DNA from 2 places in the Limosilactobacillus walteri genome. Region 1 is predicted to be linked to the other one. Evidence: predicted binding sites of a transcription regulator. Region 1 holds the regulator's gene; the other holds the start of a gene.
The links. The regulator LexA, encoded in region 1, represses DNA repair genes until DNA is damaged. The targets are predictions, from matches to a motif close to CNAACANNTGTTNG.

Region 1 (6,282 bases):
ATAAATAAAACCAAAATTAATTATAACATCCCCCGCCCCCTGTTCCTCACGTTAAAGAGCGCACACATTTCAATCGTCTTACACGCAGGCGATAATTTTTAAAATTTTAGGGTAGGGGGGCTATTATTAATGATTGCTGATATATCAACAATTACATTAGCAAGAATAATTAAATCATCCCCGTTTTAGACAAAAAATATTGTTGGGGATGTTTAATCTTAAAAAATTCTGACAACAAAAATAAAAAGACTACTGAATACCAGTAGCCCACCATGCTGACAAGTTAAATTATTTTTCCGCATTTTTTCCGCAGAATTAATTAAAAATAGCGTTCTATAGTGTAAACCTAAAATTAAAAATGCTGATATATCAATGCTTTAACAACTATTGATTATCAGCAAAACTTTAGATAAAGGAGACAAGGGGATTTGAACCCCTGCACGCTTTTACACGCCTAACGGTTTTCGAAACCGTCCTCTTCAGCCACTTGAGTATGTCTCCATATCAACTTAATTATTGTAACAAAAAAATAATGTTACGTAAAGCAGTTATTAAAGTGAGGAGGCAAGGAAATATATCATTAAGAGTTCAATTTTGCGAAAATGCTTTCTTGTTGATATGATATCCTATATGTTAAAATGCATTGGATTAGAGGATAGTTATGGTAAAAAAATATTATGTAGTAAAAAAAGGACGACAGCCTGGAATTTATCAAACCTGGGCGGAATGTCAAGAGCAAGTTAGCGGATATCCTAATGCGCGTTTTAAAAGTTTTAAAACCTTAAAAGAGGCTAATGATTGGCTTAATAATCAAACGCCGCAATTGTTATCAAAAGGAAAGGCTAGCAATAGTTTCCCTTCTAATGCTATTTGGCTCTATACAGATGGTGGCTCGCGTAATCACGGGAATAAACTTGGTCAGCATGTAAAAAGTAATGACAAAGCAGCTTGGGCTTACTTAATTCAGAATGGGGAACAGGTATACACCGATACTGCAGGAGAGTATGGTGCAACTAATAATAAAATGGAAGTAACGGCTTTACTTCAGGCACTCAATAAGCTAATTGAGCTTGGGTTACAAGAAATGCCCATTATTGCGACGTTAGATTCTCATTATGTGTTAGATCCTCTTATGAAAGGCTGGTTAAGTGGATGGCAACGCCGTGGTTGGAAAACTGCAGGAGGAACAACAGTGGCAAATCAAGAATTATGGCAGGCACTTGTGAAAATATTGCCTAAATTCTCGAACCTGCATTTTGAATGGACAAAGGGGCACTCCGTTAATGTCGGAAATAACCGTGTTGATGAATTACTAAATCATACAATGGATCAGATGTAATGTACTAAATATTTGTAAATAAGGGTGAGTGAAAATGAGAATTGGTATTGATAAGATGGCTTTTGCAACAACAAATAACTACTTGGATCTTGTAGAATTAGCCGAGTCACGTAATGTTGATCCTAACAAATTTACAATTGGAATTGGACAGGATCAGCAAGCGGTCGTGCCACCAACGCAAGATATTGTTACGTTAGGTGCGGCAGCAGCAAAAAAACTTTTAACACCGTCATTAATTAAGAATATTTCAACCCTAATTGTGGCGACTGAATCAGGCATTGATAATTCAAAAGCAAGTGCAATTTATATCAAACACTTACTCGGATTAAATGATTTTACACGGACAATTGAACTGAAAGAAGCATGTTATTCTGCTACCGCAGGAATACAGTTTGCAAAAGGATTAGTAGCAATTAATCCACAAGAAACAGTATTAGTGATCGCCACTGATATAGCCCGTTATGGTTTGAATACTCCAGGAGAAGTTACACAGGGAGCCGGCGCGGTTGCCATGCTTATTTCAGCAAATCCACATATTTTAACTCTTGAAGATACGACAGTTGCTTACAGTAAAGATATCATGGACTTTTGGCGGCCTCTATACGCAACCGAAGCGTTAGTCGATGGTAAATACTCTACCAATGTATATATTGACTTTTTTAAGCAAACCTTCACTCGTTACCAGCAACTTACTGGACATAGCTTAGCTGATTTTGCTGCGCTTACTTTTCATTTGCCATTTACAAAAATGGGTAAAAAGGGCTTGGAATCAATTTTAGGAGATCGTAAAGATAGGGTGGCAAGACGTTTACGCCAACAGTTAACGGCAAGCCAAGTCTATTCAAGAAGGGTCGGAAACCTTTATACTGGTTCATTATACTTATCATTAATGTCCCTCTTACAAAACGGGTCTCTTGCTGCTGGTGATAGAATTGGGTTATTTAGCTATGGATCTGGGGCAGAAGGAGAATTCTACACTGGAATTTTAGAAGAAGGTTATCAAAAATATCTGAACGATATCGAAACAGACTTAGCACAACGTCAAAAGGTTTCGGTAACTGAATACGAAAGGTTGTTTAGTAGTCAACTAGGAATGAATAGTGAAGATATTGAATTTGACGATACGGATGATTTATCACCGTTTATCCTAAAGGGACAAAAAAAACATCAACGAATTTATGAGGTAAAATAAAAAAACGAGGCTAATTAATTGCGTTAAACGCGTTAATCAGCTTCGTTTTAATTTAGAAGATATGATCACGAAATAGACCGACAACTTTTCCCAGAATTTTTACATTATCTAAGAAAATTGGTTCCATGGTATCGTTTTCTGGTTGTAAACGGAATCGTGTTTTTTCCTTAAAAAACCTTTTACAAGTTGCTTCATTATCATCGTTCATTGCGATAACAATATCACCGTTTTTAGCAGTGGATTGTTTACGAACAATAACTTGATCACCATTAAAAATACCAGCTTTTACCATACTTGTTCCACGAATAGTAAGCATGAAAAGGTCATTATTATCTTGGATCGAAGGAGGTATCGGGAAAAATTCTGTAGCATTTTCTACAGCTAGGATCGGCTGACCAGCTGTTACAACACCGAGCATTGGAATTTCTTTTTGCATAGGTTTTACGCCTAAAATGTCCAGTCCTTTGGGAGTAATCTCAAGGGCACGTGGTTTTGAAGGGTCTTTTTGTAAAAATCCTTGTTCGATTAAGCGGGTAATATGACCATGAACGGTCGAGGTAGAAGATAATCCAACAGCGCTACAAATCTCACGAACTGTTGGCGGATAACCATGATCTTCAACTTGCTTATGAATATAATTAAGTACGGCCATTTGTTTATTTTTTGCTGGCTTTGGCATATTGACACCTCATTATTATTAATTGTGTTAAGCTTATCATAGATGAAGGTATATTTCAAACGTACGTTCGTGATTTGCATTAGTTTTATAAACTAAGTAAAATCAATTTTATCAAGGAGATGATATTAATGGCTGAATCAAAAGAACAAGATGAACTTTTGAAGCGGATTAATGAGCTGGCTCATAAAAATAAAGAAGAAGGTTTGACTGAAGAAGAAACCAAGGAACGGGAACGCTTACGAAAGAAATATTTAAAGAATTTTCGTGAAGCAATGCGGAGTAATATCGAAATGATGCGGATTTTTGATAAAGATGGTAATGAAGTTACACCAGAAAAGGTTCGTGAAGTTCAGCGTAAAAAAGGTCTTCGTGACGATTAAAAAAGATTTGGTCTTTTCAAAGAATGCTCTTTCGTGTAAGATGGATAAGTAACGAGCAAAGGAGGAAGTAATTGTGGGTATGACGATCATGCTAATGATTCTTGCACTATTAGTCGGCTTAGTAATCGGCTTCTTTGGTGCACGGAAATACATGGAAAACTACCTCCGCAATAATCCACCGATTTCGGAAGAGATGCTGCGGACGATGATGCTTCAAATGGGACAAAAACCATCAAGTCGTAAACTACATCAAATGATGCAAGCGATGAAGGCGCAAGCTAAAAAGTCAAATCGTAAGTAATATAAAAGGATGTGATTTTTATCACATCCTTTTATATTACCGCTTAATTAAAAGTCATCATTTTTAGGCTTGGGAGGCATAATGTACTTATATTGCGGATTAATTTGCTTATCCAAGTCGTCAAACGCTGCTTGCATTTGTTTTTCTAAATCTGCCTGTACTTCAGGAGTAAGGCGCTGCTTACGGTCAATATAAATTGGCTTGCCAAATGCGATATGACGTGGTTTACGTGAGAAAAGCTGCCCGAATTTTAATGGCCCTTGATAAACAGCGGGGACTAAAGGAACGTTAGCCATCTTAGCAATAACAGTAGCGCCTCCTTTTAGTTTTGAAGAATAACGAGAGCCGCTAGGAAAAATAATCGTTGACAAGTCAGTTTTTCGCAAGATTGTGACAGGCTTTTTAATCGCGGAAGGACCTGGATTTTTTCGGTCTACAGGATAAGCATTAAGGGCCCTTAGAAATTTGCTGGCAAGCGGATTTTTGAATAATTCTTTTTTAGCCATAAAACTAAATTTCTTAGGCCAGACGGCAAGTGCTAATAAAACAGGGTCCATCCATGTGCGGTGAGGAGCAACAATAATATAATTCCCCTCAGGAATATTTTCTTGATTATATATTTGGGGACGACCGTTAATTAACGTTAAAAATGGGTTAACGATCTTTACAAGAAACGTATAGAGCATTTTAATCTTCCAATCTATAAGATAATAATATTTTCGTTCATCAGTATGACGAAAAAAAAACAAACTTGCAAGTATAAAAAATTAATGGAGATAATATGGAAAGTAAAAAGATTTTAAAAAAGGGCGAACGGATTGACCAGTTATATAGCCAAGATGTTCAGATAATTCAAAATCCACAGTGTTTTGCTTTTTCGTTGGATGCAGTGTTATTGGCCGATTTTGTCCGGCCTAATCATCGTCATAAATTAAAAGTAGTTGATCTTTGTGCCGGAAATGGTGCAATTGGCATTTTTTTGCACAATAAACTTGGTGGAAATTTTAAGGAAGTAGAATTACAGCCACAGATTGCTGATATGGCCGAGCGGACGATTTTACTAAATGGTTTTCAAGATCGTTATACAGTTATTAATACTGATATTGCTAACATAAATGACTATATCCCCAAAGATTCGGTTGATATCGTTTTATGCAACCCGCCTTACTTTCCCGTTACACCACAAAGTCAAAAGAATCCCAATAAGGCCTTGGCAATTGCTCGTCATGAAATAGCAACTGATTTAGCAACAGTTGTTAAGCAAATGAGTGGCCTGCTAAAAATGAATGGACATGGATACCTTGTTCATCGTCCTGATCGCTTGGCAGAGATTCTTACTATATGTCAAAAATATAGACTGGCTCCCAAGCGATTGCGGTTTATTTACCCTAAACCAGATCGCGATGCAAACATTTTATTACTTGAGGTAATTAAAGATGGCAAGCCAGGAGGAATAAAGGTCGTTCCGCCACTAATTGTTCATGGAGAAGATGGTAAATATTTACCAGCTGTTCAGGAGCTTTTATATGGCAAGTAAAGATTATTATATTTATATATTATATTGTGCTGATGATAGCCTTTATTGTGGTTTTACTGATAATGTTGAACGTCGCTTTCATACACACCAGAGTTATCGTGGCGCAAAGTATACGCGGGTGAAGAAACGTCATCCCTTAAAACTTATTTATTCAGAAAAATTTGCGTCAAAACATGATGCATTACATGCTGAATATTATTTCAAACATCAAACTCGAAAACAGAAAGAAGAATTCTTGCGCGCACATGGTGTTAGCATTTTAAAGTTACGGAGGAATTAAAATTTATGAAGATTTACGTATACGGTGTTTATAGTGATGAGGTTCCTTATATTAAGGAATGGCAAAATGAGCATCCAGAAGTTACGGTGGCGACAACTACTGAATTATTAAACGAAAAAAGCGCAGAGCTATCAAAGGGAAGTAATGGGGTAGTCGTTTTTCAGCAAAAGCCTTATCCTGATGATGCCTTGCGGCAGTTAGCTGCTAATGGAATTACTAAAATGTCCCTGCGAAACGTAGGGGTAGATAATATCAACCACAAACTTGCAACCGAATTAGGTTTTCAAATTACTAACGTTCCCGTCTATTCGCCAGCAGCAATCGCTGAATTTTCAGTAACACAGGCGCTTAACCTATTACGACGGACGAAAGAATTTTACTTAAAACTAGGTAAAGGAGATTACAATTGGGCACCGCATATTGCTAAGGAAATGAACAAGCAAATTGTTGGGATCGTTGGAACTGGTAATATTGGATCGACTGCCGCTAAAATATTTGCAGGCTTTGGGGCAAAAGTAATTGCGTACAGCCGTCATAAAAACCCAGAATTAGATGGGATAGTTGAATATGTTGA
Region 2 (6,282 bases), on a different contig from region 1:
GATGAGATTGAAGAAGGAAAGCAAAATTGGATTAAAGTAGTCGATAAGTTCTACCAACCATTTTCTAAAGAGGTCGATGCAGCTGAAGAAGAAGTTGACAAAATTGAGATGAAAGATGAATTGGCTGGTACTGACTGTGAAATTTGTGGCGCCCCCATGGTAATTAAAATGGGACGCTATGGTAAGTTTTACGCTTGTTCACGGTTCCCTAACTGTCGTAATACTAAGGCAATTGTAAAGGATATTGGAATTGCTTGTCCTAAATGTAAAGTAGGAACTGTTGTTGAGCGGAAGTCAAAGAAAAATCGAACTTTCTATGGTTGTTCCCGTTATCCTGATTGTGACTTTGTTTCATGGGATAAACCGATTGGCCGAAATTGTCCGAAAGATGGTCATTTTCTTGTTGAAAAAAAGGTCAAGGGAGGTAAGCAAGTTATTTGCCCTAACGGTGACTACGAAGAAGAAATTCAAAAGTAAAAATCTTTTGGCAATTTTACTTAATTTTACTAGTAAAAGCTATTGAAAGAGCTTCCAAAATCTGCTATTGTGCGTTTGGAAGCTTTTTTGTATACTTAATGTTAAACGCTTATCATTTGAAGGGATCGATAACATATGATTACTTTACAGAACCAACAATTAACTATTCAAATTAACGAATTAGGTGCCCAGTTACATAGTATTAAGCGTCTGGACAATCAGATTGAATACTTATGGCAGGGTGACCCCGCTTCATGGAAACGGCAAGCGCCCATCCTTTTTCCTTTTGTTGGGCGTCTAAAGAATGATCAATATAGCTATGCCGGAAAAACTTATCATCAGACTCAACACGGCTTTGCTCGAGATCGGCAATTCAATGTTATCGAACAAACGCCGACAATGGTAATAATGGAACAACATGATGATGATAAAACCTTGCAGGTATTTCCGTTTTCCTTTAACCTTCAAGTAAAGTATGAATTACAGAATAATAAGTTGGCGGTTAGCTATCGGGTAATAAATCCAAGTGCGGATAAAACTTTAATTTATGCAATTGGGGCCCATCCGGGATTCAATATGCCATTAACGAAGGCGGGAGTTTTTAACCGTACAAAGTTAAGCGTTTGGCCAGCGGAAGAGTATTCACGGGTACTTTTGGAGGGACCTTATAATGACTTAGAGCATCCGCAACTAATTGACATGAAAGAAGCACGAATGCTTGATCATGATGATTTTAATCACGATGCCATCATTTTTAAGACAGATGGCGGTCACTTTACAGCAAAATTGACGGACACGGTGGTTAATCATGGAGTAACTGTTGATACTTTTGATACTGAATATGTTGGCATTTGGTCCCAATATCCAGCGACGGCACCATTTGTGTGTGTTGAACCTTGGTGGGGAATTGCTGATAATATAAATGCTGATGGTACTTTATTGCATAAACAAGGAATGCACCGCTTAGCACCAGCAGAAGAAGATAATTATAAGTTTAGTATTGAACCATTTTAAAAATAAAAATGAGAGGCAACAAAAAATGCTGTCCTCTCATTTTTATTTTTGCTTTTTTTGCCGTAGATAATAACCTAAGCCAAACTTAACCATTGACTCTTTTCCTGACAAAATTCGATGAATATTTGATATGTGCCGATAGACGACAATTGCTGTTAATATTCCGGCGACAATTGCTAATATCCAATCGCGGGTAAAAAGGGCGATGATAAAAATTGCAGATATGCCGACCATACTTGCCATACTAACCATGCTGGTTAGGCAAAGAACGGCAATGAAGATTAAGCAGGCAATTAAGAAAAGAAGCGGGTTGTAAGCCAGCAAAATACCAGCGCTGGTTGCAACGGCTTTACCACCTTGAAAGTTATCGAAAATTGAGGCTGTGTGTCCCAAACTGGCAAACAAACCAATCAATAACGGATTGACTGTTCCAGAAACACCTAAAAAGTATGGTTGACTGGCAGCAAGGGTCCCCTTTAGCACGTCAATAATAAGGACGACAACACCAGCTTTGAAGCCAAGAGTTCGAAAGGTGTTGGTAGTCCCGATATTGCCGCTACCAAGTTTACGAATATCCTTATGGTAAATATATTTTCCAATCCATAGACCAGTGGGAATTGAGCCGAGTAAATAGGCGATGATAATCATCCCGAGAATTTTAAAAATCATTATAAATAGCTCCTTAATAATAGCTTCCACAGCTTTTAAGCATAGCATGAATAAAGACTTTTCACCACTGGTAACCTAAGATTTATAAAATGAATTTGCTAAAGCGCGAACTTTTGAGTATCATTCAATATGGATTGAATTTGTTTAGTTTTTATCTTTACAATCAATAAACGTAAATGGTACAATAATTTTTCGAACATACGTTTAGATATTAAATTGGCAATGGGAGGTCATTTTGTGGCCAAAAAAGAAGTAACATATGATGCCTCATCGATTCAAGTATTAAAGGGTCTTGAGGCAGTACGAAAACGTCCGGGAATGTATATTGGATCAACAGATTCACGAGGATTACATCACTTAGTATACGAAATTGTGGATAATGCCGTTGATGAAGCATTATCAGGGTATGGTGATGAGATTAATGTCACAATTGAAGCAGACAATTCAATAACGGTTCAAGACCATGGTCGGGGGATGCCAGTAGGTATGCATGCGTCAGGTAAACCAACACCTGAGGTTATTATGACCGTATTACATGCAGGTGGAAAATTTGGACAATCTGACGGTTATAAGACATCAGGGGGGCTTCACGGGGTAGGAGCTTCTGTAGTTAATGCTTTATCGACTCACTTAACCTTAACAATCGTTCGTGATCATGTACGCTATCAAGAAATTTTTAAGAATGGTGGTCAACCAGTAGGTAGCTTAAAGAAGCTTGGTAAAACCAAAGCTGGCAATGGTACTACAGTTTCTTTTAAACCAGATCCGAAAATTTTTTCAACAACTGTTTATGATTACAACACTTTGGCTAACCGACTACGTGAATCGGCATTCTTGCTTAAAGGGATAAAGATTACCCTTACTGATAAACGTGCAGGGCAAGAAAAACAAGAAGTATTTCAGTTTAATGATGGAATCCAAGAGTTCGTCTCCTATCTCAATGAAGGTAAAGATATTTTGGGCAAGACCCTTTATTTTGATGGTAAACAGGATGGTGTAGAAGTAGAAGTAGCGGCACAATATAACGATGGATATTCAGAGAGCCTCTTATCTTTTGTTAATAATGTTCGGACTCCCGATGGCGGAACTCATGAAGCGGGATTTCGCAGTGCCTGGACAAAGACGTTTAACGAATATGCTAAAAAAGTTGGCTTACTAAAGGCTACTGATAAAAATTTGGAAGGTAGCGATGTTCGCGAAGGTCTTACTGCAGTAATTTCGGTACGAATTCCAGAACGATTACTTCAATTTGAAGGGCAAACAAAGGATAAGCTTGGAACACCAGAAGCACGTAAAATTGTGGATGCCATTGTAAGTGAACAACTTGGCTATGCGTTAATGGAAAATGGCGACTTTGCACAAATGCTGATTCGGAAAGCATTAAAAGCACGGGAAGCACGGGAAGCTGCCCGAAAAGCACGTAATCAAGCCCGTGGTGGAAAACGCAAGAGCAAAAAGGAACGTAACCTTTCCGGAAAGCTAACACCGGCTCAATCTAAGAACGCAAAGAAAAATGAACTTTTCTTAGTCGAGGGTGATTCGGCGGGAGGATCTGCAAAACAAGGCCGTGATCGAAAGTTTCAGGCAATCTTACCATTACGAGGAAAAGTTCTTAACACGGAGAAGGCTAAACTTGATGATGTTCTTAAAAATGAAGAATTAAATACAATTATCTATACCGTTGGTGCTGGTGCCGGGTCAGAGTTTAATGTTGACGATGCAAATTATGACAAGATTATTATCATGACTGATGCCGATGATGATGGTGCTCATATTCAGATTTTACTTCTGACTTTCTTTTACAAGTATATGCGTCCGATGATTGAAGCAGGGAAGATCTATATCGCATTGCCTCCGCTTTACCGCATTCAGCGCGGACGGGGGGCAAAGACACAGATTACATATGCGTGGACAAATGATGAATTAGCTAAAATGTCCAAAGAAATGGGTAAAGGCGCTCAACTGCAACGATTCAAGGGTCTTGGCGAAATGAACGCCGATCAATTATGGGAAACAACTATGAATCCTGAAACACGAACCTTGATTCAAGTACGGATTGAGGATGCAGAATTAGCGGAACGACGGGTTACAACGTTGATGGGGAATAAAGTCGAACCACGGCGTGAATGGATTGAAGAAAATGTTCAGTTTACATTAAGTGACGATCAAGAGTCCGATAAACTTGTTGAGAATAAAGGTCAATTGCCTCCTTCAAAGGAACCGACAATCAACACATGGAATTAAAGAGAAGGGAATAAAGCTTTGTGAGAAACGGTAAAATTGAAAGCATGACGCTGGAACAGATTATGGGTGATCGTTTCGGACGTTATTCAAAATCAATCATTCAAGAGCGAGCATTGCCAGATATTCGTGATGGTTTAAAACCGGTTCAACGGCGAATTTTATTTGCCATGAATAAAGACGGCAACACATACGATAAAGGATTTCGTAAGTCTGCTAAGTCTGTTGGTAATGTCATGGGTAATTTTCACCCGCACGGAGATAGTTCAATTTATGAGGCATTAGTGCGGATGAGTCAGGACTGGAAACTCCGTGAACCATTAGTTGAAATGCATGGTAATAATGGTTCAATGGACGGGGACCCGCCTGCTGCTATGCGTTATACTGAGGCACGTTTGAGCAAGATAGCGGGCTTGATGCTTCAAGATATTGATAAAGATACGGTCGAAATGACCTTAAATTTTGATGATACGGAAAAAGAACCGACCGTTTTACCCGCCCGTATTCCTAATTTGTTGGTAAATGGTGCCACCGGGATATCAGCTGGTTATGCTACTGAAATTCCAACGCATAATCTCAGCGAGGTACTAGATGCCTTAATCTATTTAATCAAACATCCAACGGCTTCTCTTGATAAATTAATGGAATTTATTCCAGGACCTGATTTTCCAACAGGAGGAATTATCCAAGGAATTGATGGAATACGAAAAGCTTATCAAACGGGCCGGGGCCGCGTGGTTGTTCGCGCTAAAACGGAAATTGAAACTTTGCGGGGCGGACGTCAACAAATCAATGTGACTGAGATTCCCTATGAAGTAAATAAGGCACAATTAGTTAAGCGGATTAATGATTTACGGTTAGCTAAAAAGGTCGAAGGAATTGCAGAAGCGCGGGATGAGACTGATCGAAGCGGTCTGCGGATTGCTATTGAGTTGAAGCGGGGCGCTAATGCAAATGGTATTCTTAATTACTTGCTAAAAAATACTGATTTGCAAATTAACTATAACTTCAATATGGTAGCGATTGATGATCAGCGTCCGATGCGGGTCGGCTTAAAACGTATCCTAACTTCATATTTAGCATTTCAAAAGCAAATTATCCGTCGGCGGACTCAGTTTAACCTTAATAAGGCTCAACGTCGTCTTCATATTGTTGAAGGATTGATTAAGGCATTATCAATTCTTGATCAGGTTATTAGAACCATTCGGGCCAGTAAAAATCGTAAAGATGCTAAATTAAATTTAGTAAACGAATACGATTTTACGTCTGAACAAGCAGAAGCAATTGTTACTTTGCAATTGTACCGGCTAACTAATACTGATGTAACTGAATTAAAAGATGAACAAAAACAGCTTAACGCCAAGATTAAGGAATATCAGTTGATTCTGACTAATGATGATGAGCTAGCAAAGGTCCTTACTAAAGAGATTAGGACGATAAAAAAGCAATTTGGTAATCCTCGACGGACAAAGATTGAAAATCATGTTGAGAAACTTAAGATTGACACTAAAGTTACCGTTGCTAATGAAGATGTAGTTGTCCTAGTGTCACATGCAGGCTATATCAAACGGAGTAGCATTAGGTCATTTAAGGCATCCGAGGCCAATGAGAACGGCTTACGTGAAGACGATTATCCATTACTTATTCAACAAACTAACACGCTTTCACATCTCTTTATGTTTACTAACCTGGGACACGTTATTTACCGGCCAATTCATGAAATAAGTGATGTACGGTGGAAAGATACAGGAGAGCATATTTCTCAAACGATTGGCTTAGCCGATAACGAAGAGATTATTAAGGCAATGATTTTTGATAAATTAGATCAGCCGGGCACATTCGTTATGGGAACCAGTGACGGACAAGTAAAGCAAACTGCTG

Region 2: parE (DNA topoisomerase IV subunit B) is a predicted target of LexA. The motif match lies at 2,354-2,367, and genes of this name have one in related genera.

What each region holds. Positions count from the first base shown of each region.
Region 1 is NZ_QORN01000043.1:503-6,784, forward strand. Features, by position in the region: tRNA gene DTK66_RS09400 (tRNA-Ser) at 414-501, opposite strand; gene DTK66_RS09405 (ribonuclease H family protein) at 662-1,339, shown strand; gene DTK66_RS09410 (hydroxymethylglutaryl-CoA synthase) at 1,374-2,531, shown strand; gene lexA (transcriptional repressor LexA) at 2,584-3,210, opposite strand; gene DTK66_RS09420 (DUF896 domain-containing protein) at 3,339-3,590, shown strand; gene DTK66_RS09425 (YneF family protein) at 3,664-3,891, shown strand; gene DTK66_RS09430 (lysophospholipid acyltransferase family protein) at 3,939-4,577, opposite strand; gene DTK66_RS09435 (tRNA1(Val) (adenine(37)-N6)-methyltransferase) at 4,673-5,428, shown strand; gene DTK66_RS09440 (GIY-YIG nuclease family protein) at 5,418-5,708, shown strand; gene DTK66_RS09445 (D-2-hydroxyacid dehydrogenase) at 5,714-6,282, shown strand, end outside.
Region 2 is NZ_QORN01000019.1:104,381-110,662, forward strand. Features, by position in the region: gene topA (type I DNA topoisomerase) at 1-477, shown strand, start outside; gene DTK66_RS05775 (aldose 1-epimerase family protein) at 613-1,491, shown strand; gene plsY (glycerol-3-phosphate 1-O-acyltransferase PlsY) at 1,534-2,160, opposite strand; gene parE (DNA topoisomerase IV subunit B) at 2,383-4,404, shown strand; gene parC (DNA topoisomerase IV subunit A) at 4,425-6,282, shown strand, end outside.